Regions from separate parts of the Ochrobactrum sp. PL_is483 genome, predicted to be linked through region 1. Evidence: riboswitches for the same ligand, from Rfam matches in the RefSeq annotation. Region 1 holds a riboswitch; the other holds the start of a gene.

What was found. Region 1 has a riboswitch for thiamine pyrophosphate ahead of thiB (thiamine ABC transporter substrate binding subunit). Riboswitches for the same ligand answer to the same signal wherever they lie in the genome.
Region 2: linked by a shared signal. The riboswitch ahead of thiD (bifunctional hydroxymethylpyrimidine kinase/phosphomethylpyrimidine kinase) and the one ahead of thiB (thiamine ABC transporter substrate binding subunit) in region 1 are both predicted to bind thiamine pyrophosphate.

What each region holds. Positions count from the first base shown of each region.
Region 1 covers NZ_JBVPGS010000031.1:95,877-110,577, reverse strand. Annotated here, with positions in the region: gene AC0TNJ_RS08010 (N-formylglutamate amidohydrolase) at 1-682, shown strand, start outside; gene AC0TNJ_RS08005 (DUF2312 domain-containing protein) at 865-1,125, shown strand; gene AC0TNJ_RS08000 (aldo/keto reductase) at 1,213-2,160, shown strand; gene AC0TNJ_RS07995 (ABC-F family ATP-binding cassette domain-containing protein) at 2,185-4,002, opposite strand; gene AC0TNJ_RS07990 (glycine zipper domain-containing protein) at 4,163-4,447, opposite strand; gene AC0TNJ_RS07985 (thiamine diphosphokinase) at 4,591-5,238, opposite strand; TPP riboswitch at 5,334-5,497, shown strand; gene thiB (thiamine ABC transporter substrate binding subunit) at 5,539-6,543, shown strand; gene thiP (thiamine/thiamine pyrophosphate ABC transporter permease ThiP) at 6,540-8,165, shown strand; gene thiQ (thiamine ABC transporter ATP-binding protein) at 8,186-8,917, shown strand; gene cdlP (cell division protease CdlP) at 9,111-10,592, shown strand; gene AC0TNJ_RS07960 (MOSC domain-containing protein) at 10,599-11,303, shown strand; gene AC0TNJ_RS07955 (RNA polymerase factor sigma-32) at 11,349-12,284, opposite strand; gene AC0TNJ_RS07950 (CarD family transcriptional regulator) at 12,686-13,267, opposite strand; gene fdxA (ferredoxin FdxA) at 13,840-14,178, opposite strand; gene AC0TNJ_RS07940 (RNA-binding S4 domain-containing protein) at 14,558-14,701, opposite strand, start outside.
Region 2 covers NZ_JBVPGS010000037.1:310,472-325,172, forward strand. Annotated here, with positions in the region: gene AC0TNJ_RS15150 (ABC transporter permease) at 1-761, opposite strand, end outside; gene tenA (thiaminase II) at 758-1,453, opposite strand; gene AC0TNJ_RS15160 (ABC transporter substrate-binding protein) at 1,450-2,430, opposite strand; gene AC0TNJ_RS15165 (thiamine phosphate synthase) at 2,446-3,054, opposite strand; gene AC0TNJ_RS15170 (thiazole synthase) at 3,054-3,824, opposite strand; gene thiS (sulfur carrier protein ThiS) at 3,826-4,023, opposite strand; gene AC0TNJ_RS15180 (FAD-dependent oxidoreductase) at 4,020-5,012, opposite strand; gene thiD (bifunctional hydroxymethylpyrimidine kinase/phosphomethylpyrimidine kinase) at 5,012-5,887, opposite strand; TPP riboswitch at 5,974-6,130, opposite strand; gene AC0TNJ_RS15190 (bifunctional diguanylate cyclase/phosphodiesterase) at 6,365-8,488, shown strand; gene AC0TNJ_RS15195 (heavy metal translocating P-type ATPase) at 8,634-11,117, shown strand; gene AC0TNJ_RS15200 (D-tagatose-bisphosphate aldolase, class II, non-catalytic subunit) at 11,218-12,504, opposite strand; gene AC0TNJ_RS15205 (tagatose kinase) at 12,501-13,448, opposite strand; gene AC0TNJ_RS15210 (ABC transporter permease subunit) at 13,463-14,455, opposite strand; gene AC0TNJ_RS15215 (sugar ABC transporter ATP-binding protein) at 14,452-14,701, opposite strand, start outside.

The DNA of each region.
Region 1 (14,701 bases):
TTTGCAGACAAGTGAATTCGACCGGCATATCGCTTATGATATCGGCGTCGAGAATTTGACGCGCAGGCTTGCCAGCCGTTTGAACGCGCCAGCGGTCCTCGGCGGTTTTTCGCGCCTCCTGATCGATCCCAATCGCGGAGAGGACGATCCGACGCTTATCATGCAACTATCCGACGGTGCGGTCATCTCCGGCAATTACCCAATGTCGGCAGGCGAGCGCGAGGAACGCCTCCAACGCTTCTATCGCCCCTATCACGATGCAGTCGCGCGGGCGAGCCAACGCGTAGCGGCGGAAAGCGGGGCTGCACCCTTCATCGTTTCGGTCCATTCCTTCACCCCGCGCTGGAAGGACAAGGCCCGCCCCTGGCAGATCGGCCTTCTCTGGGACAAGGATGACCGTGCCGTAAAGCCTCTGCTGGCGCTGCTGCGCGAAAATCCTGACCTGACGGTTGGCGATAACGAACCCTATGACGGCGCGCTCAAGAACGACGCCATGTACCGGCATGCGACCGCGAAGGGCTTCGCCCATGTCCTGATCGAAATCCGCCAGGACCTGATTGCCGATGACAAGGGTGCGGCAGAATGGGCCGAAAGGCTCGCGCCGATGATGGCGCAGATCAACACCTTGCCCGGCATTCATGCGGTGCAGCATTTCGGCTCGCGTGCCGATAGGAGCAGATAACGGCCTGTCAGGAGATGCTTTACCCGCTATCCACAGGGCTTGACCCGTCAAACCGGGTCGTGCATCGAAAAAGGCTCTTAATTTTGCCTGCGACTCGCGGGAAAAACAGTCCAGACTTTCGATAAGCGGTTTCGCGCAATGCGTGTCCGCGTCATCATAGAATTTGAATTGGAGAACTCCTCGTGAGCGACGACATTACCAGCGAAGCCCAAACGATTGCTGTCGGCCAGTTGCGCGCTTTCATCGAGCGCATCGAGCGCCTGGAAGAAGAAAAAAAGACCATCGGCGACGACATCAAGGAAGTTTACGCGGAATTGAAGGGATCGGGGTTTGACAGCAAGGTCGTGAGGACCATTATTCGTCTGCGTAAAAAAGAAGACCATGAACGTCAGGAAGAAGAAGCCATGCTGCAGCTCTATATGGATGCGCTTGGCATGAGCTGATTTCGGCTCCTCCCGGAGCCTTCCTTCTTCTTCCTGAAATCGAAACCCGATGAATCATTCGCGATTCGTATTCAGAGGAAGAGGTCTATGGAATTCAGAAAGCTCGGACGGACCGAACTCAATGTCTCGCCGCTGTGCTTCGGCGGCAATGTATTTGGATGGACGGTCGACGAAGCGACGTCATTTTCGCTTCTCGACCGTTTTATCGATGCGGGATTCAATTTCATCGACACGGCGGATGTCTATTCCGCCTGGGCGCCCGGCAATGCGGGCGGCGAATCCGAAACCATTATCGGCAACTGGCTGAAATCCCGTGGCCTGCGCGACAAGGTCGTCATCGCCACCAAGGTCGGCGGCGAACTGGGCCCTGACGAAAAGGGCCTCTCCCCGGCCTATATCCGCAAAGCGGTCGACGCCTCCCTCAAACGGCTGCAGACGGATTACATCGATCTTTATCAATCGCACTGGGATGACCCGGAAACACCGTTCGAAGACGTACTCGGCACCTATAAGGAGCTGATTGACGCTGGCAAGGTGCGGGCCATCGGCGCATCCAATCTCACGCCGGAGCGGCTGACCGAGGCGCTGAAGGTTGCCCGTACGCATGAACTGCCGCGCTATGAAAGCCTGCAACCGCTTTATAATCTCTATGATCGCGCGGATTTCGAAAACGGGCTGGAAAAAATCTGCCGAGACAACGAGCTTGGCGTTATTTCCTATTATTCGCTGGCTGCGGGGTTTCTAACCGGGAAGTACCGTTCCGCTGGCGATCTCGGGCAAAGCGCACGCGGAAAATCAGTTGAAAAATATCTGACGGATCGTGGTTCGCGAATCATTGCGGCATTGGATGATGTGGCCCGCAATCTCGATGTCACGCCTGCGCAGGTCGCAATCGCATGGCTCATCGCACAGCCGTCGGTCACTGCACCCATTGCCAGCGCCACGCGTTCGGCCCAGCTTGGCGAACTGATCGCCGCAGCCGAATTGAAGCTTAGCGACGATGAAATCGCCTTGCTGAACAAGGCGAGCAGCTAAATTTCAAAGCATCGAAGGGTAGCCTTACCCTTCGATTTCCTCGCGCAGCATTTCCAATTCCAGCCATTCTTCTTCCATGGCCGCATTTTCAGAGCGCTTTTTCTCAAGCAGATCGGCAGTCTTGGCAAACAGCGTCGGGTCTTTGGCATAAAGCTGCGGATCGGCAAGCTTGCCTTCCAGCACTGCAATTTCCTTGGCCAGCGCGTCCATCTTGCCGGGCAGCGTTTCAAGCGCGAATTTCTGCTTGTAGGAAAGCTTGCGCTTTTCGTCCCGTCTTGGCTGGGGTGCGCTTTCTTCTGCCCTGCTGTCGGCATTTGGACCGGATGCCTTGACCGAGCGCCGGTTCAGGGCCTGTTCCTTGCGTTGCGCCATCATGTCGGCATAGCCGCCCGCATATTCCAGCCAGCGCCCGTCACCTTCCGGCGCAATGACCGAAGTAACGGTGCGGTCCAGAAAATCGCGGTCGTGGCTGACCAGAATGACTGTGCCCGGAAAACCGGCGACCAGCTCCTGCAGCAGATCGAGCGTTTCCATATCGAGATCGTTGGTCGGCTCGTCGAGGATCAGCAGGTTGGCGGGACGCGCCAGAACGCGGGCCAGCATCAGGCGGGCGCGTTCGCCGCCGGAAAGCTCGCGGATGGGCGTGCGCGCCTGCTCCGGCTGGAACAAAAAGTCCTTCATATAGGATACGACATGCCGCTGCTCGCCATTGACGACAAGGCTTTCGCCGCGCCCGTCCGTCAGATAATGCGCCAGCGTCTCGTCCAGATTGAGGCTTTCGCGCTTCTGGTCGAGTTCGGCCATTTCGAGATTGACGCCAAGCCGCAGCGTTCCTGAATCCGGTTCCAGTTTGCCGGTCAGAAGCGACAAAAGCGTCGTTTTCCCGGCACCGTTGGGACCAACAAGACCGATACGATCACCGCGCTGCACGCGGATCGAAAAATCCTTGACCAGGACACGCTCGCCATAGGCCTTGTTCAGCCCCTTGGCTTCAATCACCAGCTTGCCGGATTCCTTCGCATCGCTTGCCGCCAGAACCGCCGTCCCTTGCGCCTTGCGATGATTGCGGAAATCGGCACGCATGGAGTGCAGTTCACCGAGGCGGCGCATATTGCGCTTGCGGCGCGCCGTGACACCGTAACGCAGCCAGTGTTCCTCGCGCGCAATCTGCCGACCGAGCTTGTGGTGGTCGCGCTCTTCCTCTTCCAGCACCTTGTCGCGCCATTCCTCGAAATGGCCAAAGCCCTGCTCCAGACGGCGCGTGATGCCGCGATCCAGCCAGACCGTCGCCCGGCTGACATTTTCCAGAAAGCGCCGGTCATGCGAGATCAGCACGATGGCCGAGCGAATCTGGCGCAGCTCGCCTTCCAGCCATTCGATGGTGGTGAGGTCCAGATGGTTGGTCGGCTCGTCCAGCAAAAGCACATCAGGCTGCGGCGCAATTACACGCGCAAGGGCAGCGCGCCGCGCCTCGCCGCCGGACAGATGATCCGGCTTTTCCTCACCGGTCAGCCCCAGATGTTCGAGAAGATAGGTGACGCGATGCGGGTCGTCGGTCGGCCCCAGCCCCGCTTCCACATAGGCGCGCACATTGGCGAAGCCATCCATATCCGGCACCTGCGGCAGATAACGGACGGTTGCACCGGGATGTTTGAAAACCTCGCCCGATGTCGCTTCCACCATCCCGGCGGCAATCTTGAGCAGGGTCGATTTACCCGAACCATTGCGGCCGACCAGCGCGATGCGGTCGCCCTCGCTCACCGAAAGGCCTGCGTCCTCCAGAAGCGGTGTGCCCCCGAAGGTTAGCTTGATCTGGTCGAGGCGCAGGAGTGGTGGTGCCATGGTTCTCTTCGATAAACAGGATTGAAAATTCCGCCCTGCTTGTCCGCGACAAAAGCCGTTCTGTCAAATGGAACGGCAAGAAAAGACCCTTGAAAACAAACAGGCCGGGTTTCCCCGGCCTGTCGGCAAACTGATTATCCAGCCATTACTGGCCAAGCCATTACTGGCAAGGCGCTTCGTATACGCGGCCATATGGATCGCGGTAACGGCAATACTGCACACCGTTGCGGGTCTGGGCTGCACCAAGCAGCGTACCGGCAACCGCACCGATCGCGGCACCCGTGAGTGCACCGCGGCCATTGCCGCCGATTGCGCCACCGGCGAGAGCGCCGAGAGCCGCGCCACCAACGCCGTAACCGGCCGTGCGCTGTTCATTCGTCGTGCATGCAGCCGTCGAGAACGCGAGCACGCCAGCAACAGCAATCATCGTAAGACGTGACTTCATTGAAACATCTCCTACAAGAGTTGAACTAATCACCGACTTTGCGTCCCCAACTTCGGCGTAAAGCAGATGACACCCGCTTGACCCATTTACAATACGTTTCACTTGTCAGCGTCAAGCTCTTTCGATTGGTAAGGTTAGCGGCCTCAGTGCGGTTGATCCTCCATCGCCAAATTGGCGACAAGTATCGCTAGTCCAGAATGCACAGTAACGCGAAGTGTTCCACGAACCACGTTGGAAACTGTCCATGAAGAGCCAAATGGCAGTGTCACATTATCTAACGGCCACTCCGCATTCGTGATCGAAAGGCCTTCGACAGTGCTGAAATTAATCACACTGAACGGTGTTCCATCCGGGAAATCATAAACAAAATCGCCGGGCGGCAGGGGCCAGGCTTCTTCATAACCGCTCGACAGAAGAACGTTGCGCCCTTTTGCAGCCTGCGCCGTCGCCATGGTCAGATGCAAAAGCGTATGGTCAGTGCGCCGCCCGCCGAAGGCTCCGCACAGGATGACCCGTTCCGCTCCCCGCGCATAGGCTTCCTCGAAAGCGAGTTCTCCGTCGGTCATGTCCTTGGCGGAAGGGAACGTCTTTTGCGGAATGTGGCCATATTGAGCGCGAAGCTCCGGGGAGGTCGAATCGAAATCGCCGAGCCACAGTTCCGGTTCGACACCAAGTGCGGCAGCATGCCTGATCCCGCTATCGGCGGCGAGAATACGCGCGCCTGCAATTTGGCGTTTCAGGCGATCAGTCACGGTGAGATCGCCGCCGAGAAGAATGACGAATGTGCTCATAAGCCGCTCATAACACGGGCAAATCCGCGCCGGAAGCCTGCATTCGCTGCCATTGCCATCTCTTGCCCTTCCCGTTGCGAAAGATTATTGTCGCAACCGCTCTAACGGGGTGCCGTCTGCTTTCGCGGATGGCTGAGAGGCCCAAAGCATTTCCAGCAAAAGTGTAAAGCGGTTTTGCGTTCGGAAATGCCCGAAAAACGGCCAACCCGCTGAACCTGATCCGGTTTGCACCGGCGGAGGGATTAGACGCTCCATAAACGGCGCTCGATCCTCTTGTAACAAAAGAAAGGAAGTGCCGTGATGCGGCTTTTATCTTTGCTGGCCTTTTCATTTTCCGCAGCCGTTGCTTTCACGCCTTCTGCACAGGCGAAAGACAAGCTCACCGTCTACACCTATGACAGTTTCGTTTCCGAATGGGGTCCGGGGCCGAAGGTCAAGGAAAACTTCGAAAAGGAATGCAACTGCGAAGTTGACTGGATTGCGTCCGCCGACGGCGTTGCCCTGCTCAATCGCCTCAAGCTTGAAGGCGGCAATACCAAAGCCGACATCGTGCTTGGTCTTGATACCAATCTGACGACCGAAGCGCGTGCTACCGGCTTTTTCGCTCCAAGCGGCATCGACCAGAGCAATGTGAACGTTCCGGGGGGCTTCAAGGACGATATCTTCGTGCCCTACGACTATGGCTTCTTCGCCGTGGTCTATGATTCGGAAAAATTGCCCAATCCGCCCAAAAGCCTGAAGGAACTGGTCGAGGGCGACCCTTCCCAGAAAATCGTCCTGCAGGACCCGCGCACGTCGACGCCGGGGCTGGGCATGCTGCTCTGGATGAAATCGGTCTATGGCGATGAGGCGGAAGCCGCATGGCAGAAACTGCAAAAGCGCATCCTCACCGTCACGCCCGGCTGGTCGGAAGCCTATGGCCTTTTCACCAAGGGCGAGGCTCCGATGGTTCTTTCCTACACGACCTCCCCCGCCTATCACATGATCGCCGAAAAGACGGACCGCTATAAGGCTCTGGCCTATCCGGAAGGCAATTATCTCCAGATCGAGCTGGCCGCCCAGACCGTCACCGGCGCGAAAAATCCTTTGGCGCAAAAGTTTCTGGCATTCATGACCGGCCCCGGCTTTCAGGATGCCATCCCCGAAACCAACTGGATGTACCCGGCGGGCAAGACTTCCGCCCCGCTTCCAGCCGCTTTCGACGCGATGCCCAAACCCGAAAAGACGCTTCTCTTCCCCTCCGACGAGGTGGCCAGGAACCGCAAGTCATGGGTCGATGAATGGCTGGCCGCGACCAGCAAATGACGGCTTTTCCGGCACAGCACCGCTTAAAAGGCATATCCACCGCCAGACCCGCCGCGGGCATGGCGGCGCTTGTCTTTCTGGTGGTGCTCGCCGGTGGTGCGCTTGCTGCACTTGCATTTGAAGCAGGCAGCGGCGGTTTCGATGCCGTCGCCAATTTCGACGCCTATCTGTGGCGCGTGGCGCGCTTCACGATCCTGCAGGCAATCGCTTCGAGCCTGCTGTCCGTGCTGTTTGCAGTTTCGGTCGCCCGCGCACTTTACGCCGAAGCCGATTTTCCGGGGCGCGGGCTGATCCTGCGCCTGTTTGCCCTGCCGCTTGCTCTGCCGGCCCTTGTTGCGGTGCTGGGGGTTACAAGCATCTATGGCCGCAACGGCCTCATTGCTTATCTGTCGGAAGCCGCAGGCCATTCGTTCCAGCCGAATATTTATGGCATTGCGGGCATCCTGATCGCTCATGTCTTTTTCAATATGCCGCTTGCGGTCCGTCTCATTCTGGCTGGATACGAGTCGATACCGACCGATTACTGGAAGCTTTCCGCGCAGCTCGGCATGGGTAACGGGGCGCGATTCCGCCTCATCGAATGGCCGGTGATCCGCCGCAATCTGCCGGGGATGATCAGCCTCATCTTCATGCTCTGCGTAACCAGTTTCACGACCGTGCTGACGCTTGGCGGCGGGCCGCGCGCCACCACACTGGAAGTCGCAATCTATCAAAGCCTGCATTTCGATTTCGATCCGGGCCGCGCCGTCGCCCTCACCTTTACGCAGCTTGCCTTGACATTACTCGTCCTTCTGGCCCTTCGTCTCACCGGAAGCCCCTCCGAAGAAGGCGTTACCCATTCCGCCACGCTGCGCCGCTATCGCAAAATAGCTCCGGCTGAACGCGCCATGAACATCCTCCTCATCGGGATAGGCTTTCTCTATGTCGCACTGCCGATTGCAGGCGTCGTCATCTCCGGTCTCGCCGCCGATCTCGTGCGGCTACTGACTGAAAGAACGGTCTGGCGCGCCATCGGCACCAGCCTCGCGCTCGGTTTCTTCGCTGCCCTGCTCGCGCTCATTCTGTCGCTTGCACTCATATCTGCGCGTGAAGCAGTGAAAAGGCACAAACTGGCCAACATCTTTGATACGGGTGCCAGCCTGATCCTTGTCATGCCGCCCATCGTGATCGGCGCTGGCTGGTTCATCCTGCTTCGCCATTTCACCGATCCATTTGCCATGGCGCCTTTCATGGTCGTCACTGTCAATGCGGCCATGGCCATGCCCTTTGCCGTGCGCCTTCTGCGGCCCGCATGGGACACGGCGGCCAGTCGCCACAACCGGCTGTGCGCACAGTTGGGCATTCGCGGCCTTAACCGCCTCCGGCTCATTGACTGGCCGTCGATCCGCAAGCCTTCCGGCATGGCCTTCGCCTTTGCCATGGCACTGTCCCTCGGCGACCTTGGCACAATTGCCCTGTTCGGCAGCGACGCGCTTTTGACCCTGCCCTATCTCCTCTTGCAGCGCATGGGCAGCTATCGCACATTCGATGCGGCTGGTCTGGCCCTCATTCTCGGGCTGCTTTGCCTTGCCCTGATGATGATCGCGGATCGCGCATCCCGAAAGGAAACGCCTTCTCTATGAATGCCCCGGTGAACGCCCCGATGAGCACTCTTGCCGAAATTCGCCTTGATGACGTCCGTTTCAGCTATGGTGAAACCGCCATGCATTTCGATGCAACGATAAATGGCGGTGTCATTGCCGCGATTGTCGGGCCAAGCGGTTCCGGCAAGTCGACGCTTCTCAATCTGATTGCCGGTTTCGAATTTCCGCAATCCGGCCGCATCCTGATCGGCGGCAGCGACGTTAGCGCGTTTTCACCGGCGGACCGGCCTGTTTCGATGGTGTTTCAGGAAAACAACCTCTTTGCCCATCTGACCGTCGAGCAAAATGTCGGTCTCGGGCGCTCGCCAAACCTGAAGCTCTCCGCGCAGGATCGCGCCGACATCGCGGAAGCCTTGTCGCGCGTCGGACTTGCAGGCAAGGAGCAGCGCAAGCCCGAAGCCCTGTCTGGAGGCGAACGCCAGCGCGTGGCGATTGCTCGCGCGCTCATACGCCAGCGCCCTGTTCTGCTCCTTGACGAAGCCTTTGCCTCGCTCGGCCCTGCCCTGCGGCATCAGATGCTGGATCTGGTGAAAGAGCTTCAGCTGGAAACCGGCATGACAGTGCTGATGGTGACACACACGCCGGAAGATGCGATCTACCTCGATGCAGTGTTGCTTTTTCTCGACAGTGGCCGGATTTCCGCCATGGGACCTGCTGCTGAACTGCTTTCACCGACTGGACCGGAGGCACTGCGGCACTATATCGGCGAAAAGCAGGATATGCGGCGCTGAGCCTCAAATAGAGTTACGGTTGCGGACATATTTTGTTCGCAATCTGTCGGAAGAACCGGCTACAGATTCTTGTAGGCTTTCTGTTCTGTGGCTAGATTTGGTCGCGGATCATGCAATCTGATTCAGAAGCGAGGATAAAATACTGTTCCGTCAATCGACCCGTTCCCGGGCCTTCCTGTGTCTACCCATCTCCCTGCCAGAATGGACGCAGCAAAATTGGCGGAAACCGGCCATCGGTCTTGGCTTGCTTGCGGTCGCCTTGATTTCAGGTTGCCAGTCGATCAATTCCAACAAGGATCTGGGATTGCAGCCTTCCGACAATCCTGTGACGGTCGACAACGTGACGCGCAATGACCGGCTGGCGCAGCTTGGCGCTCAGCAACACCCGCGCATCCTCGCCACTTATGGCGGCGAGTACAAGGACCAGAAGCTTGAACGCATGGTGGCGAAGATCGTCGGCAAGCTGACGACCGTTACCGACAAGCCCGATCAGACATACCGCATCACCATTCTCGATAGCCCCAATATCAACGCCTTCGCATTGCCGGGCGGTTATCTCTACGTCACGCGCGGCCTGCTTGCGCTCGCCAACGACTCTTCGGAAGTCGCGGCCGTGATCGCCCATGAAATGGGCCATGTCATTGCCAATCACGGCATCTTGCGGCAAGAAAAGGAAGCAGAGACCGCGATTGCCGGACGCGTCGCCAGCGAAGTTCTGCATAATGAATCCGCCAGCCGCGAGGAAGCGCTGCGCGGCAAGCTGCGGCTTGCCCAGTTCTCGCGTAATCAGGAATTGCAGGCGGATGCCATCGGCATCAAGATGATCGGCGAAGCCGGTTACGATCCCTTCGCTTCGGCACGTTTCCTGCAATCGATGGAAGCCTATCAGGGCTTTCGTTCGGTTTCGGGCGCGACCGATGCCAGCCTCGACTTTCTTGCAAGCCACCCGGCAACGCCGCAGCGCATCCAGCTTGCGCTTGGCCATGCACGCCGTATCGGCGCACCCGGTGTCGGCACAACGGATCGCGATTCCTTCCTTAACGGCATTGACGGCCTTCTTTATGGCGACTCGCCCAATGAAGGTTATGTCCGCGAACAGACCTTTCTCCATCCCAAGCTCGGCGTTACCTTCCGCGCGCCGGATGGCTTCGTCATCGACAATTCGGCCAACGCGGTCATGGCGAGCGGCCCCGGCGAAGTGGCCATTCGTTTCGATGGCGCATCGCTTCCGGACGGCTCGAACCTTGCCGATTATATCCGCTCCGGCTGGGTGACCGGCCTCGACGACAGTTCGATCCAGACCACCACCATCAACGGCCTGCCTGCCGCAACCGCGCGCGCCAGTGCCGACCGCTGGCAGTTCGACATTGTGGTCATCGGCGCCAACAACAAGGTCTATCGCTTCCTGACAGCGGCTCCGAAAGGCAGCAACGCTCTTCTGCCTGCTTCACAAACTGTCACGCAGTCGTTCCGCCTGCTGTCGCCTGCCGAACAAAACGCCATCAAGCCGCTTCGCATCCGCGTTGTGACGGTGAAGCCGGGCGACACGCTGGCCAGCCTGTCGGCACGCATGCAGGGCACCACCCGCAAGCTGGAACTGTTCCGCCTTCTCAATGCCATGTCTGCCGGGGCAACTGTTTCGGTTGGCGATCGCGTGAAGCTGATCAGCGAGTAAGACAGGATGACCGAAACACAGATCCACTCAGTTCTGGCCGGAAAAGTCGCTCCTCTTGGAGACCGCGGCGTCCCAAGCGGCATCGACAAGCAGCCGGTTTCGGGCAAGGTTCGTGTGACCTTCGAAGGACTGGACTGCGATGCGCAGGGCGACCGGAAGGTGCATGGCGGACCGGAAAAGGCACTCCATCATTACCCGCATGACCATTATGCGCTCTGGCGCGGAGAAATCGGCGACAACCCGCGTCTGAGCACGCGTGGTGCGTTCGGCGAAAACATTTCGACCTCTGGTCTGGACGAACGCAATGTCGCCGTTGGTGACAGGTTCCGCCTTGGCAGCGCACTTGTGGAGGTTTCACAGGGACGCCAGCCTTGCTGGAAGCTGAACGAGCGCTTTGCAACAGCCGACATGGCGGTCCGCGTCCAGAAGACAGGACGGACGGGGTGGTACTATCGCGTTCTGGAAGAAGGCCATGTGGAAGCCGGAGACGCGATGACGCTCATTGACCGACTTTCGCCGGAATGGACGCTGCATCGTATCTGGCATTTGCTGTATGTCGATACGCTGAATTACGACGAACTGGCATCAATGGCAGGACTTTCGCACCTCGCCGACAGCTGGAAGCGCTATGCCGTGCGCCGTCTCGAAAATCGCAAGGTCGAGGACTGGTCCTCCCGGCTTGAAGGCAAGGCGGTGGAACCACAAAAGTAAGGAGCCACTTGGCCCCTCTACTTGTGTTGCCCTGATTGTTGCGGCCTATGCCTGATAAGCTGCCAGTTCGTGCTGGCTCAACAAGGCTATCTTCAGCTTCTCCATCGCGCGGCTTTCGATCTGCCGCACCCGTTCCTTCGAGATGCCGAGCTTTTCGCCCAGCGCTTCCAGCGTTACGCCATCATCATCGAGACGCCGCTCGCGGATAATATGCAATTCGCGCTCGTTCAGCGTGTCGAGCGCCACGTTGAGCCATTGGTTGCGGCGCTCCATATCGATGGAGCTTTCCGCGATTTCGTCCTGCAAGGGATGATCGTCGACCAGAAAATCCATGCGGCGCGACGCCCCCGACTCCTCGTTGTTTACGGGCGCCGACAGGGAGCTATCCGGCCCCGAAAGACGGCTGTCCATGATCTCGACATCGGTTGTCGACACGCCAAGCTGATCGGAAATTTCTCGATAAATCTCTGCCTTGGTCATATTGTCATCGGACTGGGCCAGTTTGGAACGCAGTCGCCGCAGATTGAAGAACAACGCCTTTTGCGCCGAACTCGTGCCGCCTCGCACAATGGACCAATTGCGCAGGATATAATCCTGCATCGATGCGCGAATCCACCAGGATGCATAGGTCGAGAAACGCACTTCGCGCTCGGGATCGAAACGTGCGGCAGCTTCCAGAAGGCCGACATAACCCTCCTGGATAAGATCGCTCATCGGCAGCTTGAACTTGCGGAAGCGTCCGGCCATCGAAATGACCAGCCGCATATGTGCGGAAGTGATGCGATGAAGGGCTTCCTGATCCTTCAGTTCCCTCCAGCGAATGGCGAGATCGCGTTCCTCTTCGCGCTCCAGATAAGGAGCCGACATCGCGCTGCGGATCATGGACTGGGAAGATGCTGCTGTCGCCGGGAGGCTGCGCGCAACCATAGGCATGCGATTGGCTGGAACTGCGGAAGAACTGCTCATGGATGACTGCTTCATCTGGTTCTCCTGTTCTGAACTCACGCCCCGTCAGGCGTTCAGTGGAAGGATATGCCAGTCCCACAAAGACTCCTTGGACGACTAGCGAAACCGCCCAAAACTCCCCGCCAGGCCCATTCTTTGGCCAACATGATTACGCCGCAAAACAAACCCGTTTACGAACTGGTGTCCGGGACAACGCATCAGCCGCGTTCAGGTTCCCTCCCAATCAGGATAAATCTTTGAGAATGCAGGATGATGACTGAAAGGGTTAATGACTGATTGCAAAACTCAATAAAATTTTAACCTAATAATACTGCAGTTTCCTGCGCGAAAGATGGCGCGGGTCCGGCTTTTTCTGATGAAAGGCAAATAAAAAGCCCGGGTCGAGCCGGGCTTTTTAGAAAAGAAGAGAGAGAAGCTTATGCGGCTTCAACTTCATCGTCGTCAAGATCGGCCTCGGCATCGGCCTTGCCGCGCTTCGGTCCCTTGGCGAGATTGGCCTCGATCAAACGGACAGCCTCGGTTTCCGAAAGCTTATTCACGGCAGCGATTTCGCGCGCCATACGATCAAGGGCGGCTTCATAAAGCTGGCGTTCCGAATAGGATTGTTCCGGCTGGTTTTCAGCACGGAAAAGATCACGAACGACTTCCGAGATCGAGATGAGGTCGCCGGAATTGATCTTCGCATCATATTCCTGCGCGCGGCGCGACCACATGGTGCGCTTTACACGTGCGCGGCCCTGAACGACCTTCAATGCGCGTTCAACATAGTCGGTCTCCGACAGCTTGCGCATACCGATCGAAGCGGCTTTGGCAACCGGCACCTTCAGGCGCATCTTGTCTTTTTCGAAATCGATCACGAAGAGTTCGAGTTTGTGACCTGCCACTTCCTGCTCTTCGATCGTCACGATCTGGCCGACGCCATGAGCCGGATATACGATGGCCTCACCGGCCTTGAAACCGCCACGCGCTACTGGAGACTTTTTCTGCTGGGATGACATACGCTTCATTACTCCCTGTTGTGCCCGGCGCGACCCGCCGGTTGACACATGATGTTCGACCGCGCTCCGGAGAAATGAAGCACGGAAGCTGTTTGTCGGCTTGGAACTGAAAGCGTATCTGACGACAAATCAAACCGACCGGGTGTACGGTGAGGGGAATGACGCCAATCGCAATCATCTTCCCCGGTGCCATTCAGCCCGGTACTAAAGATCAGCCCTTTCAGAGATTAACGCATCGCGCCACGAATTGACGTCCAGTCACCGAAATTATTGAGACAACCTAACACAATTTTGCGCAAGAATCAACAAATTGCCGGATATGCTGTATCCGGCAACGCAACACACCTAAAAGATGGGCGTTTTCCCGTGATTTCATTCGTCTTTTGCCGGTGCATCACAGAAAATGCAAGTGATAAATCGTGCTTTTCCGTAATGCCGTTCATCCTGTCAGTCTTGACAGGACAACCGGTAGTGTTCCAGCAGTGCGAAGTCTTCTGGAACAAGACGATACTTATATAATACCGTCCTGCTTTCAGGAATCTGAAAGCACCAAATGCAATACCGTACCGATATTAGTCGCCGCTACCCGGCTCGGCAGAGAAATACTTCTCCAGCTTGCCAGCCACGCCATCCATTTCCTTGGCTTCGGGAAGGGCGTCCTTCTTGGCGGTAATATTGGGCCATTTTGCCGCATATTCCGTATTCAGTTCCAGCCACTTGTCGAGGCCCGGCTCGGTGTCGGGGCTGATCGCCTCGGCAGGGCATTCCGGTTCACATACGCCACAGTCGATACACTCGTCGGGATTGATGACGAGCATGTTTTCGCCTTCGTAGAAGCAATCGACCGGACAGACCTCGACGCAGTCCGTATATTTGCAGCGAATGCAATTATCGGTCACGACATACGTCATCGTCGAACTCCTGTTGCTGCCCGAATTCCTGAACAGGCAGCTTATCTATCCTACAGCTTTGCGCCGATACTCCGACAAGCCGACAATCAGCCCGGGGCTTTGGAATATCTCGCCACGAAGTCACCGTGCACGGAAATGGTTGCGGGTATCAGCCCATGCCCTTTTATGACAATGCGTGAGGTAACGATTTTATCCCGCCGTGACAAGGGTACAATCGCCGCAATATCACGAAGTCATGCATGCCTGAAACAGCATTTCGTTTGGCGGCTTCCGCTTGGAAAACGCTTTCGCCGGAAGGGCCCGCCAAGCAATTTCCATCACTACCGCAAGACGCCTGCGGCAACGCGTCCATGGAAAGGGTCCGTGTAACGCGTCCATGTCAGTTTCCGCGCAACCGATCCGTTTCGCGGCGCTCCTTCTTGGTCGGCCTTCCCGCGCCGCTCTCGCGCTGCGGCATTGCGGGCTCGACTGACGCCGCAGAAGCCGGCGGCGGCGAAAGATCTTCATAGAGAAGCTGGGCTTC
Region 2 (14,701 bases), on a different contig from region 1:
CGGGGCCATGCGGCAAGCTTGCGCGCAAAATATGAAACCGTCGCATGTAAAAGCATGGTGAAGGCCGCGAGCACGAAAAGGCTTGCGAACATGAGGTCCACCTTGGCGCGGCCATTGGCAAGCAGCATCAGATAGCCAAGCCCTTTCGAAGCGCCGACCCATTCGCCGACCACGGCGCCAATCGGCGCATAGACGCTTGCGAGGCTAAGGCCCGAGGCGAGCGACGGGAACGCCGCAGGTATGCGCACGCTGAAAAGAATATGCATCCGCCCGGCCCCCAGATTTTCAGCGGCATCGATCAGGGTTCGGTCGGTGCGCTGCATTCCATCCAGAAAGGTGGAAACGACGGGAAAGAAGATCATCAGGACAGTAACGGCGATCTTCGATGCGGGGCCATAGCCGAGCCAGAGCGTAAGGATCGGCGCAAGCGCAAAGATCGGGATCGCCTGACTGAACACCATCACCGGCATGACAAGCCGCTGCGCCAGCGGCGACATCATCAGGCCGATGGCGGTCAGGACGCCAATCGCAGCGCCGAGCAACAGCCCGCCAAGCACTTCGCCGAATGTCACAATGGCATTGTCGGCGATCAGCTGCGCATTGGCGATGAGCGATTGCACGACATCGAGCGGACCGGGCAGGATGAAGCGCGGCATCTGCCAGACCGTCACCACCGCCTGCCACAGGCCAATCACGGCAACCGCCGACAGGAACCCGTCGGCGATGCGTTTTTTGCGAGAACGAAGAGGCGCGCTCGTCATGCAGCTTTTAGGCCCATGCTCCAGAAATCGGCTTCGAGCCTGCTTGCCGTCGCAAAGATCTGGCAGAGTTTTGGCCAGCGCGGGCTTTTCTCGAAATCGTCGCCGATGCGGTCCTTTGCAGCCTGATCGAAAAGCCGGCCGACCGTGTGGCACATCTCCTGATAATCAGCCCCGGCATAGGTATCGATCCACTCCTGATAGGGTGTTCCCGCCGTGGCCGTGGCGGCAAGGTTCAGCCCGATCTCGCCATAGCCGTGGGCGCAGGGCACAAGCGCGGTCAAGAGATCGAGGAAATCGCCCGCCTGTCCGCAGTCGAGCACATAGCGCGTATAGGCGAGGTTTTCCGGCTCTTCCTTTGTCGCGTAAAGGTCGTCCTCGCTGATGCCTTCCCGCGCACAGATACCGACATGAAGCGGCAGTTCCGTCACCGCCAGACCGTGCATGATCTGGGCGCAAAGCCGGGTTTCCTGCAATGTATTGGCCTTCACGACGCCAAGCGCGAAGGCGCGGGCATAATGGTGCAGATAGACATAGTCCTGCCGCAGATAATGCAGGAACGCCGATTTCGGCAATGTGCCGTCGCCAAGCCCGCGCACGAATTCATGATCGATATAGGGCTTCCAGTCGCCAAGCGTCGCGGCGCGCAGGCGGGTGAACAGTTCGGATGAATAATGCGGTTGCGGCATGGTCATGATTTGCTCCCTTCAGCGTTTACGTCAGTGGCGAATTTTTCAACGGGCAGGATCGAAGGCACGAGACCGTTTTCCTTGAGATAGGCCTCGTAGCGGCTCCAGCGCCCATGATCGACGCTGGCAGGCGAGCGCGAGAAACGGGCGACGGTGTCTTTCCAGGCGCGCTTGTTCAGCGCGTCATTCAGTTCCGAACTGTAGGACGCGAACACATCGAAGCTTTGTTCGGGGTGATTGACGATATATTGCGCCGCCCTTTCGGTCGCAGCGAGGAAGCGCGAAATCCGGTCTTTTTCGGCGGCGTCGAGCCTGGCGGAATTGGCGACATAGACCAGCTCGTCATAGACGGGCACGCCCTCTTCCTCGACGAAGAAGCATTTGCCCGGCACGCCTTCGACGGCCATCTGGTTCAGTTCGACATTGCGATAGGCACCCATCACCGCATCGACCTGTTTCGACATGAGCGACGGCGCGAGAGAGAAATTCACATTGATCAGCTCGACATCCGAGAGCTGGATATCGTGCTTCTTGAGGATCGTGCCGAGCACCGTTTCCTCGACGCCCGCAACCGAGAAGCCGATCTTCTTGCCCTTCAGATCGGCGATCGATTTCACCGAGCCGTCATCGCGGGTCATCAGGCAGTTGAGCGGGGAATCGATCAGAGTGCCGACCCGGATCAGCGGAATATCGGCATGGACATCGAGATGCACCTGCTGCTGATATGAGATCGCCAGATCCGCCTGTCCGGCGGCAACCATTTTGGGCGGCACCGACGCATCCGCCGGAGCCACGATATCGACATCGAGACCGGCATCCTTGAAGTAGCCGAGCTTGTCGGCGACGATGATCGGCCCGTGATCGGGATTCACATACCAGTCGAGGATGAGCTTGAATTTATCGTTCGCCTGCGCAGCCTGAGCTGAAATCAGAGCAAGCGAAGCCGTGGCGCTGAAGAGCGCTGCAAAAACCAGTTTTTTCAATGTTTCCTCCAGAAACTACATTACATGGGGCCGTGTAATTTCGATCCATTGCCGCACGCGGGCCTCCGGATCGGGGTTAAGGGTGATGTCGGTGACAACGGAAACGATATCGGCGCCTGCTTCGAACACGCCCGGCGCGCGGTCCACATTCATGCCGCCGATGCCGACAAGCGGGATATCGCCAAGTGCCGCTTTCCATTCGCGCACGCGATCCAGTCCCTGTTCGTGCCATTTCATCTTTTTCAAAATGGTCGGATAGACGGGACCGAGCGCGATATAATCAGGCTTCAGCGCCATTGCGCGGCCAAGTTCCGCCTCGTCATGGCTGGAAACGCCGAGCTTCAGGCCGCTTTCCCGGATCGCATCGAGATCGGCATCATCAAGGTCTTCCTGACCCAGATGGATGAAATCGCAGCCTTCCTCGATAGCCAGTTTCCAGTAGTCGTTGACGATAAGCTGGCAGTCATGGGCAAGGCATATGTCGCGAGCCGCACGGATTTCAGCGCGCAATTCAGCCTCGCCTTTGTCCTTGATGCGCAACTGCACCAGCTTGATGCCAAGCGGCACCAGGCGCTCGCACCAATTGGCGCTGTCAAAGATCGGGTAGAACGGATCGAGGGCCATTAGAGAAAAGCCTTTCCGATAAGGGGGGTGGAGGGAGAGGCCATGTCGCGGGCTTCAATCGGGTCGGCTTCATAGGCGATGCGACCGGCTTCGACGGCCAGCGCAAAAGCGCGAGCGATGGCGGCTGGATCGCCCGCCTTGGCGACGGCGGTGTTGATCAGCACGGCGTCAAAGCCGAGTTCCATGGCGGCGGCCGCATGGGACGGTACGCCGATGCCCGCATCCACCACCAGCGGAACATCGGGGAAATGCGCCCGCATGGTTTTCAGCGCATAAGGGTTGTTGAGGCCGCGGCCCGAGCCGATGGGTGCCCCCCACGGCATCAACACCTTGCAACCGGCTTCAAGAAGTTTCTCCGCCACGACCAGATCGTCATTCATATAGGGAAAGACTTCAAACCCGTCGTCGCAGAGAATGCGGGCGGCTTCCACCAGTCCGAACGGGTCAGGCTGCAATGTGTCGTGATCGCCGATCACTTCGAGCTTGATCCAGTTGGTGCCGAAGATTTCCCGCGCCATTTTGGCGGTGGTCACCGCTTCGCGCGGCGTGTGACAGCCTGCCGTATTGGGCAGGACGGATACGCCCATATCCTTGATCAGTGTCCAGAAATCCTGACCGGCACGCATGTTGCCGCTTTCGCGCCTGAGCGAAACCGTCACGATTTCGGTCTTTGAGGCGCGAACGCTATCCGCGAGGATAGAAGGCGAGGGATATTGCGCCGTGCCCAGAAGCAGGCGGCTTTCGAATTGTTTTCCATAAAATTCCAGCATCTCAGCCTCCCTGCATCGGGGCGAGCACTTCAATGCGGTCGCCTTCGCTGATCGGGGTTTCCCCGCGCTCGTCGCTCGCCACGAACTCGCCGTTCAGTGCAGTTGCAACGACCGCTTCATCCAGTTCGATTTCGGCGAGCAGCGCCGCCAGATTGGCGGCTTTCGTGGTGATGACTTCACCGTTCAGCACGATCGTCATGCATAATCCTCCACAAATTCGGGCATGGTTTCGGGCGCGGTCGCGGCCGCAACCGCCATGCGCGCAACCGCAGGCGAGAGCAGGAAGCCGTGGCGGTAAAGCCCGTTGACATAGATGGTTTCGCCTCGCCGGCGCACACGCGGCAGATTGTCGGGAAAGGCCGGGCGCGCATCGACGCCCACTTCCAGTATTTCCGCCTCGCCGAACGCCGGATGCAGCGCATAGGCAGCGCTCAAGAGTTCCAGCGTCGAGCGCACGCTGATGCCGCCCCGCTCATCGCTTTCGATCATGGTCGCGCCGATCATGTGCACGCCATCGCCGCGCGGCACGATGTAGAGCGGAATGCGCGGATGCAGCAGGCGCACGGGGCGCGAAAGGTTGATGTCACGCGAGCGGACCACCAGCATTTCACCCTTGACGCCGCGCAGATCGGGAAGGGTATCGCGGGCGGCAAGACCGCGCGCATCGACGGTGATGTCCGCGTCGATTTGCACGTCTTTGGCGTCCTGCCCCAGATGAAAGATCACGCCTTTGCGCTGCAATCTTTCGGCAAGCTCGATCAATGTCTTGCGCGGATCGAGATGGCCTTCGCCCGCGAAGAACAGTCCCTGCCGGAAGCGCCCGGCGAGATCGGGTTCCAGCGCATCGATGCGGCCCTGATCGATTGTGTCGAAGGCTTCCGTCCGGCGGGCGAAGCGGCGCAGTTCGCTCATGTCGCGATCATGCGTCAGAACCAGTGTGCCTTCGCGCCTGACGCCGCTGACATGCTTTCCCCACCAGCCGATTGCTTCCTGCCCGAGCCGCACCACCGGCTCCTCGGCGCTTTCGCCCTCGCACCATGGCGCCAGCATGCCGCCCGCAAGCCACGAACAGCAATCGGCGCCGATCTGTGGGCTGCGGGCAACCACGGTCACGGCATGGCCTTGGTCGTTGAATTCGGCAGCGCAGGCGAGGCCCGCAACACCGGCGCCAATGATGGTGACGCGCATCACATCGCCTCCTCTTTTGCCGCATTCCAGAGGTCATGGAAATGATGCACCGGCCCATGGCCGTGGCCGATCTTCAGGCTGTCGGCAGCGCGGATTGCGCCTTGCAGATAGGCATGGGCCGAAAGCACCGCCTTTTCCAGCGGCAGGTTCTTGGCAAGCTCTGCGGCTATAGCCGAGGAAAGCGTGCAGCCGGTGCCGTGGGTGTTGGCGGTCAGCACCCGCGGCGCTTCGATCCGCAGGGTCGGGCGGTCGCGGCGCACCAGCAGATCGACGCAGACCTCGCCCTCCGCATGCCCGCCTTTCATCAGAACGGCTTTCGCCCCGCGCGCCAGCAGGGCACGGCCCTGTTCCTCCGCCTGGCCGTCGTCGCGCGCGGTCTCCGTGTCGAGAAGGCAGGCGGCTTCGGGTCGGTTGGGTGTCAGCAGTGTGGCCAGCGGAATGAGTTTCTGGCGCAGAAGCGCAATGGAATTTTCGCTCAAAAGCCGGTCGCCGGATTTTGCCACCATCACCGGATCGACAACCACGGGGCCGGAAAAGTGCGCAAGGCCGCGCGCGATGGCGTCGATGGTTTCAGGCACGGAAACCATGCCGATCTTCACCGCGGCAACATCAAGATCGCTGAAAACGGCATCGATCTGCCCGGCGACGATGGCGGGCGGGATGTCGTGCACGGCGCTCACCGTGCAGGTGTTCTGCACGGTTACGGCGGCAATGACGCTCGCGCCATAAACACCAAGCGCCGAAAACGTCTTGAGGTCGGCCTGTATGCCCGCGCCGCCGCCGCTGTCGGAACCGGCAATGGTCACGCAGATGGGTACGGATCGCGACGGATCGCTCGTTGATTTGGTTCGGGAGAAACTGTTCTTTTGGTCCATCATGCCGTCTCTCATTCCGAACGGAAGATGAGACGTCATGAACCTGATCGGAGCCGAGACTCCATCTGGGGCCTTGCCCCGTCCGCGACGCGCCAAACTCCGTTCCCTACGCAGGTATTACCCGGATCAGGTTCAATGGGTTGACGCGATCAGCGCCTCTCAGCCTCTTGTGTCGCAAGATCGGACGGAAAACCGCTCAGCGCTTTTCCTGATCCTGCTTCGAAGGCACCCCAACGAATTTTGCACCTGTAGGCATAGGACGGAAGTTAAAGCCGGTCAAGCGATGGAAAAAGTCTCGTTTTAAAGAAAATCCTTAAATCGACCCGCAATTTGTATATCGTTTATTAAAATTCTCAGCTTTAATCTAGGCTCGGGGTGCATCTGAATCGGGTTGCTCATAGTGCTAACAAACGAGACGGTCTGCTCGTGGAGTGGATCTGTATAAACCTGTAGGATCAGTAGGATGAGGGGTATGCGATGAAGAAGCGGGGGGGCGCTTCGGCTTCGGCGGAAGGTACGATGGCGCGCACGTCCGAACAGGACTTCCGCATTCTTTTCACGACGCATCCGACACCCATGTGGGTCTATGACCCGCAGACGCTGCGCTTCATCGTGATGAATGACGCCGCATACCGGCTGTACGGTTATACAGCCGACGAAATCCCGGCCATGACCGTGCTCGATATTCGTCCGCAAACCGAGCGGGACCGGATGCTTGCCGCCATTCGCGACCGCAGCGACCTTGAACGGCCTGAGCGCTGGCAGCATCTGCGCGCCAATGGCGAGATTATTGAGGTTCTCACTTACGGGCGCCAGGTGCTGTTCGACGGCAAGGAAGCGATTCTCGCCATTGTCCAGGACAGGACGGAACTCGCGGAAGCCAACCGTCAGGCCAGCCACGCACAGACCTTGCTGGACAGCCTCGTCAACAATTTGCCGCTCGGCGTGTTCGTCAAGGACATGCACGACGATGGCCGCTACGTGCTCTACAATCAGGCCGCATCGGCGGCGAGCGGCCAGCCGATAGACGAAGCCATCGGTTCCACCGACCTCGATCTTTTCCCCGAGGGGGAGGCCGCTATCATCAGGCAGCAGGATCGCACGACGATGCGCCGCCGGGACGTATTGAACGTCGAGCGCAAGATTTTGCGCAAGGACGGCACTTCCCGCACGATGCGTATCATAAAATGCTCGATCCCGCCGATCGAGGGCAATGAACCCCGCTATCTGATCGGCCTTCTGGAAGACATAACCGAGCGGCGCGAGATCGAGGAACGCATGGCGCATATAGCCATGCATGACAGCCTCACCGGCCTGCCGAACCGGGCCTATTTTGCCCATCATGTCGAAAACATGCTGAAAAAGGGCGGGGATTGCGAGCCTTTCGCACTGTTCTATCTCGACATCGATCATTTCAAGAACATTAACGACAGTATCGGCCATCAGGCGGGCGACCAGCTTTTGCAGGAAGTGGGGCGTCGCCTGAAACGGATCACGACTTCGGACGAGTTCATCGCCCGGCTGGGTGGCGACGAGTTTGCCATCGTTTATCGTAGCGGCACGCTGGGGCAGGTCGCCATGTTTGCCGACCGCGTTCTTTCGGCTTTTCAGGACCCGTTCAAACTGGTCGGCAATTCGGAATTTGTCACCTGCAGCATGGGCATTGCTCAAGCGCCGCTACACGGCGATACGCCCGATGCGCTGATGCGTAACGCCGATCTCGCGCTTTACGCATCGAAATCCGGCGGACGCCGCACATTCCGTTTTTATCAGCACTCGCTGCGTCTGGCAGCCGAGAAGCGTCACGTCATGACCGGCGAGCTTCGGCAGGCGCTGCTGGATGGACAGTTCGAGCTTCACTATCAGCCGATATTCAACCTTGAAAGCGGCAGGATTTCCGGCTTCGAGGCGCTGATCCGCTGGCGTCATCCGGATCGCGGCATGGTTTCTCCCGCCGAATTCATCCCCTTGGCGGAAGAAACCGGGCTGATCGGGCCGATCGGCGATTGGGTCTTGAGGGCGGCATGCCGGGAAGCGGTCCTGTGGCCGGAGGACATCAAGGTCTCCGTCAATCTCTCGCCGGTCCAGTTCAGCCAGACCACGCTCCTGCAATCGGTCAAGGACGCGCTGGAAGCGGCGCGCCTGTCGCCAGACAGGCTTGAGCTTGAAATCACGGAATCGGTCTTCCTGTCGAACAGCAAGAACAATATCGAGCTGCTGTTCGAACTGCGTCGGCTGGGCGTGCGTATTGCGATGGATGATTTCGGAACCGGTTATTCGTCGCTGAGCTATCTGCGTTCATTCCCGTTCGACAAGATCAAGATCGATCGCAGTTTCGTTTCGGGAATTGAGGTCGATACGCGCGATCTGGCCATCATTCAGGCGGTCGCGACGCTTGGTGCGGGTTTCAACATTGTCACCACGGCAGAAGGCGTGGAAACCGCGCAACAGCTTGAGCGCCTGAAGACCGAACGTTTCGGCGAGGTGCAAGGTTTCCTCACGGGCCGTCCGATGCCCGCCGGCGACGTGCAGTCCTTTATCGCCAATCGCAGCAATGCAGGGCTGGGACTGGTCGCGGCGCATAACACATTGCCGATTTAGAGCCGTCTGCCCAACCCGCGTGAGCGGACGCCGTAATATATAGCGGACCTTGTTTCGAAAAGGGCTTGACCTTCCAACGGTGGGAAGGACTATTTAAGGAGCAACTCTCGAATTGTGCCCTTCACGGGCAGTGAAAGGGATTGCCATGAACAAGCCAGTTAATCACGAAACCATCAGTTTTCCCGTGCCGGTCGAAGGGATGACCTGCGCATCATGCGTGTCATCCGTGGAAAAGGCTGTGGCAAAAGTTCCGGGTGTGGACAAGGTTTCCGTCAATCTCGCCACGGAGCGCGCCGACGTGACTTTCAAGGGCGCGCCGGATTTGCCATCGGTGGTCGAGGCCATCCGCAAGGCGGGCTACGATGTCCCGGCGGGCAGCATCGATCTTGCCATCGAAGGCATGAGCTGCGCTTCCTGCGTCAGCAAGGTGGAAAAAGCCCTCAACGCCGTGCCGGGCGTGACGCGGGCCAGCGTCAACCTCGCAACCGAACGCGCCCATGTGGAACTGGCGGGCCCGGTCCAGACTTCCGATCTCGTCAAGGCGGTTGAGCAGGCGGGCTATGAAGCACGCTCGCTCACTGACGCCGCATCCGATGCAAAGCCCGAGACGCAGGCCGAAAAGCGGGATGCGGAAGCGGCAGAGCTGAAGAAAAGCGTCATCCTTGCGGCTGTGCTGACCCTGCCGGTGTTTGTCATGGAAATGGGGTCACACCTCATCCCGGCCATTCATATGTTCGTCGCCGACCGCATCGGGATGCAGAACAGCTGGTATCTGCAATTCGTGCTGACCACGCTCGTCCTGTTCGGCCCCGGCTTGCGCTTTTTCAAAAAGGGCGTCCCGACCTTGTTGCGCGGCACGCCGGACATGAATTCGCTGGTCGTTGTCGGCACGCTGGCCGCCTGGGGATTTTCCATCGTCGCCACCTTCTTTCCCGGCTTCCTGCCGGAAGGAACTGTCAATGTCTATTTCGAGGCGGCGGCGGTGATCGTGACGCTCATCCTGATAGGCCGCTATCTGGAAGCGCGCGCCAAGGGGCGCACCAGCGCGGCAATCAGCCGTCTCGTCGGCTTGCAGGCAAAGTCTGCCCGGGTCGTTCGTGATGGAGAAGCCACTGACGTGCCGCTCGAAGAGGTTCGCGCAGGCGATATCGTGCAGGTGCGTCCCGGCGAGAAAGTGCCGGTCGATGGCGAAGTGATTGAAGGTTCCTCCTATGTCGATGAATCGATGATCACCGGCGAGCCTGTGCCGGTTGTCAAGGAGAAGGGCGCGGAAGTGGTCGGCGGCACGATCAACAAGACCGGCGCCTTCACCTTCCGCGCCACCAAGGTTGGCCGCGACATGGTGATCTCGCAGATCATCCGCATGGTCGAAGACGCGCAGGCCGACAAGCTGCCCATTCAGGCCATGGTCGACAAGGTGACCGGCTGGTTCGTGCCTGCGGTGATGGCCGCCGCCGCTTTGACCTTTGCGTTGTGGCTGGCGATTGGCGGCACGGGCATGCTGGGTTACGCGCTGGTGAACGCCATTGCGGTTCTCATCATCGCCTGCCCGTGCGCCATGGGCCTTGCCACGCCGACCTCGATCATGGTCGGCACCGGTCGCGCAGCCGAGTTCGGCGTCCTGTTCCGTCGCGGTGACGCCTTGCAAACCTTGCGCGATGCTTCCGTCATTGCCGTCGACAAGACCGGAACGCTGACACAGGGAAAGCCTGCACTGGCGCACTTTGCAACCGTCGAGGGTTTCGACAAGGACGAGCTTCTGGCGCTGGTCGCCGCTGTGGAAGCCCGTTCCGAACACCCGATTGCCGACGCGATTGTGGAAGCGGCAAAGGCGAAGGGATTGAAGTTCGCGGAGGTTTCCGCTTTCGAGGCCGTGCCCGGTTTCGGCTTGAAGGCGCAGGTTTCCGGCCATGAGGTTGCCATCGGTGCCGACCGTTACATGGCAAAGCTCGGACACGATGTGACTGTGTTCGCTCACGATGCGAAGCGTCTTGGCGATGAAGGACAGTCTCCGCTTTACGCGGCCATTGACGGCAAGCTGGCGGCAATCCTGACGGTCGCCGACCCGATGAAGGAAACCACGCCAGCGGCGATTGCGGCCCTTCACGAGCAGGGGCTGAAGGTTGCGATGATCACCGGCGACAATCGCCGCACGGCTGAGGCCATTGCAAAACGCCTGGGCATTGATGAAGTGGTTGCGGAAGTGCTGCCGGACGGCAAGGTCGAGGCGTTGAAGCGTCTTTCGGCGGGCGGCAAGCGGATTGCCTTTGTCGGCGACGGCATCAACGATGCGCCCGCACTCGCTGCCGCCGATGTCGGTATCGCCATTGGCACCGGAACGGATATTGCGATTGAAAGTGCGGATGTGGTGCTGATGTCGGGCGACCTGCGCGGCGTGGTCAATGCCATCGCCATATCCAAGGCGACGATCCGCAATATCGGTGAAAACCTGTTCTGGGCCTTCGCCTATAACGTGGCGCTGATCCCGGTCGCAGCCGGTGTCCTCTATCCCTTCACCGGCACGCTGTTGTCGCCGGTTCTGGCGGCGGGCGCCATGGCATTCTCAAGCATTTTTGTTCTGAGCAATGCCTTGCGGCTCAAGGCTTTCAAAAGCCCGATAGAGGTCTGAGCAAAAGAAAGGCGCGGTTCCGGCCGCGCCTTTCTGTTTCAGAGCATTTCCAGCAAAAGTGCGAAACGGTTTTGCGTAGGATAATGCGTACAAACAAAGACTAATGAGTGCCGACAGCCTTGCCGTAAGTCCGCACGACATTGCGGACGGCCTCCACCATCAAGGCGTGGGGCGTTGCTTCCACCGCACCTGAGGCCACAGCCGGATAGAGCGTGCCGAGATACTGGCTGATCAGCGTTTCCGGTATCTTGCGGCCTTCGAGACGCTTCAAAAGCGCATCGACAGCAGCCGTTGCGACTGGGTGCGGCCAGTAATAGCGAATGCGGTCGCTATAGGAGAAATGGCGTTGCAGGCGCAGTTCTTCCGCGTCGCCGTGGTAATATTTTTCCCAGTTCTTCGGCTCGGCCAGAAGCAGCGCTTCCATCTTGCCGCGCAGGGTTTCCTCTTCCGGCAGCTTGTCGAGGAAGGCGGCAATCTGGTCGAGACCATAGAGCGCCTCGCGCAGCGCGAAAGTCAGGCCCGGGCCGACTTTCAAAATGGCGAAACCATCGTGCACCAGATCGGAAAGCGCTTCCACTGGCTGATAGTCGGTCGAATGCGCCTCGAACACGAATTGCGGCATTTCGCTCAGAACGCCGCTCAATGCGGTTGCCTTGTCGCTGTTGTAGAAGACCACGTTCTCGTTGCCAAACTCGACGCCCGGCTGCACCACGACGCCGATGGCGCGGGCAAAGGCGTCTTCCAGTCCCAGCGCCGCGAAAGCCTTGCGGTGAATGGCGACGGTTTCAACCGCCGCATCCGGCCTGGTCAGTTCCAGTTCCTCGATCTCTTCCATCGCGCCGCCGGGGATCGGCACTTCGGTGCCGATGATATAGACCGGCAGGTCATATCCGGCTTCACGGGCCGCCGCTTCCGAAACCTTGGCAAGACGCGCCGCGCGCTCGGCGGTCACGGCATCGGGCAGCGCGACCGGCTCGCCGGCGCAACCCATCGACGTATCGAGATGGATCTTGGTGAAGCCTGCGCGCACGAAGGCGTCAATCATCACGTCCGATTTCGCAAGGGCTTCCTCGGCGGGCAGGTGCTTCCACGGGTTCGGACCAAGATGGTCGCCGCCCAGAATGAGCCGTCTGGTGTCGAAGCCGACCCGCGCCGCGATTTCTTCCACGAAACGGCGGAAATCGGCAGGCGTCATGCCCGTATAGCCGCCATCCTGATTGACCTGATTGCAGGTGGCCTCGATCAGAACGTCCGTATTGGTCGCAACGCCTTCCAGAAGGGCGGCTTCAATGACCAGAGGATGCGCGGAGCAGATCGAGGTGATGCCGCCGCGAACGCCGCTGGCGTAACGTGCGGGAAGTGCGCTCAGAACTTTCGTGCTGCTCATGCTGGAACTCCGTCTTTCTGAAGGAAGGCTGCGATTTCGGCCATGGTCGAGGTGCCCTCCATCGGTCCCTTGACGCCGACGGCGCGCGCGCCGGTGGCATTGGCGATGGTCAGAGCGTCCTTCGGCGCCATGCCGCGCAGCCAGCAGGTGACGAATGCCGCGCCAAAACTGTCGCCTGCGCCGGTCGGGTCGATTTCCTCCACCTTGAAGGCAGGCGCGAAAACTTCGCCGGATTGGTCGAAATAGCTGGCGCCTTCCGCGCCGCGCTTGACCACCACGGCCTTGATGCCGCGCGCCAGAAGTTCTTCCACGGCTGGTTTTTCCTCGGTCGCCTTGGTGAAGAGAAAGATTTCCGGGCCGCTCGGCATGAACAGGTCAGTGTTCTCCAGCGCATGGGCCAATGCCTGGCGCATGCCCGGCAGTTCCAGCATTTCCTTGCGGATATTGGGGTCGAAGGACACGGTGCCGCCCTTCGCCTTGATGCGGATCGTCGCCTCGTGGATCGCCGAAACAATGCCGTCGGAGAACAGCGCCGAACCCATGATATGCAGGTGATCGGCGGTCTCGATCAGCTTTTCGGCTTCCGGCGTCAGGCCGATGGCGCTGCATGCGCTGTGCTTGATGTTGAAGATGAAATCGCGGTTGCCGTCCGGGCGATAGCGCACGAAGGCGCTGCCGGTGGCGGCTGTCGGATGCACGCCGATGGCCGAAACATCCACGCCGTCTCTTTGCAGGCGCTCGACATTGAGCGCGCCGAAATCGTCATTGCCGACCGCGCTGACCATGCCGCAAGGCTGGCCCATCTTGGCCGCCTGATCGATGAAGATCGCAGGCGCGCCGGAAGCGAACGGACCGATCAACGGGATGGCGGACTTGAAGCCGTTGCCGGTTTCCACGGCCATGATTTCGACGACGATCTCGCCGATGGTGATGATCTTTTTCATGTTTGGGACCGCGATTACGTGCGCATGGATTTCGAGCGCACGTCGAGCCAGACGGCGACCAGAATGACCACGCCCTTGACGATGAGCTGATAGAAATAGGGCACCGACAGCATGTTCATGCCGTTGTTGATGACGCCGATGATGAGCGCGCCCAGAATGGTGCCGACCATGGTGCCGACGCCGCCGGCAAGCGAGGTGCCACCAAGCACCACCGCCGCAATGGCGTCGAGTTCATAGCCCATGCCCGCATTGGTCTGCGCGGATGACAGGCGCGAGGAAAGCAGGATGCCGCTGATCGCCGCCATCACGCCGGAAAGCATGAAGACGATGATCTTGATGCGGTCGACGCGGATGCCGGAATAGATCGCTGCTTCCTTGTTGCCGCCCGACAGATAGATGCGGCGGCCGAAGACCGTCTTCGACAGAAGGATATAGTTGAAGATGAACAGGACGCCGACGATCCAGATGATGATCGGCAGGCCGAGCCAGCTTTCCGAGCCGATGGCAAGCCATGCATCGTTTTCGATGATTTCGGGCGCGCCATTGGTCGGCAGGCTGACCATGCCGCGATAGATGCCCATGGTCGCGACCGTGACGATGAAGGAGGGCAGCATCAGTTTTGCCGAAAGCACGCCGTTCAGCCCCCCCATGATCGCGCCCGCCGCAAGGGTGAAAACGACCGTCGGCACAAAGCCGAAGCCCATGGCGAAGGCTTGCGCCGCCACCATGCCGGAAACGGCGATGATGGAGCCGATGGAAAGATCGATTTCGCCGAGCAGGATCACATAGGTCATGCCATAGGCGGCGACGGCAATCACCGCCACCTGCTGCATGATGTTCATGAAGTTGTTGAAGGCGAGAAAGCGCGGGTTCAGCACCGCGAAGACCACGCAGAGCACGGCCAGCGAAATGATGATGCCGCCATATTGGCGCACCAGCGGGGAGGAGAAAAGCGAACGGCGGACTTCGGCGTCCACGGCTTTCTTCTGAATATCTGCGTTGCTCATTGATGCATTCCTGCTGCGTAGCTCATGACGGTTTCGGGCGTGAGGCCATCGGCATCGACAATGGCGGCGACATGCTTGTTATGCATGATTGCCACGCGGTCGCTGAGACCCAGCACTTCCGGCAGTTCGGAGGAAACCATCAGGATCGCCGCGCCATTGGCGGCGAGTTCACGGATGATGCGGTAGATTTCGAATTTCGCGCCCACATCGACGCCGCGTGTCGGCTCATCGAGAATGAGGATGCGC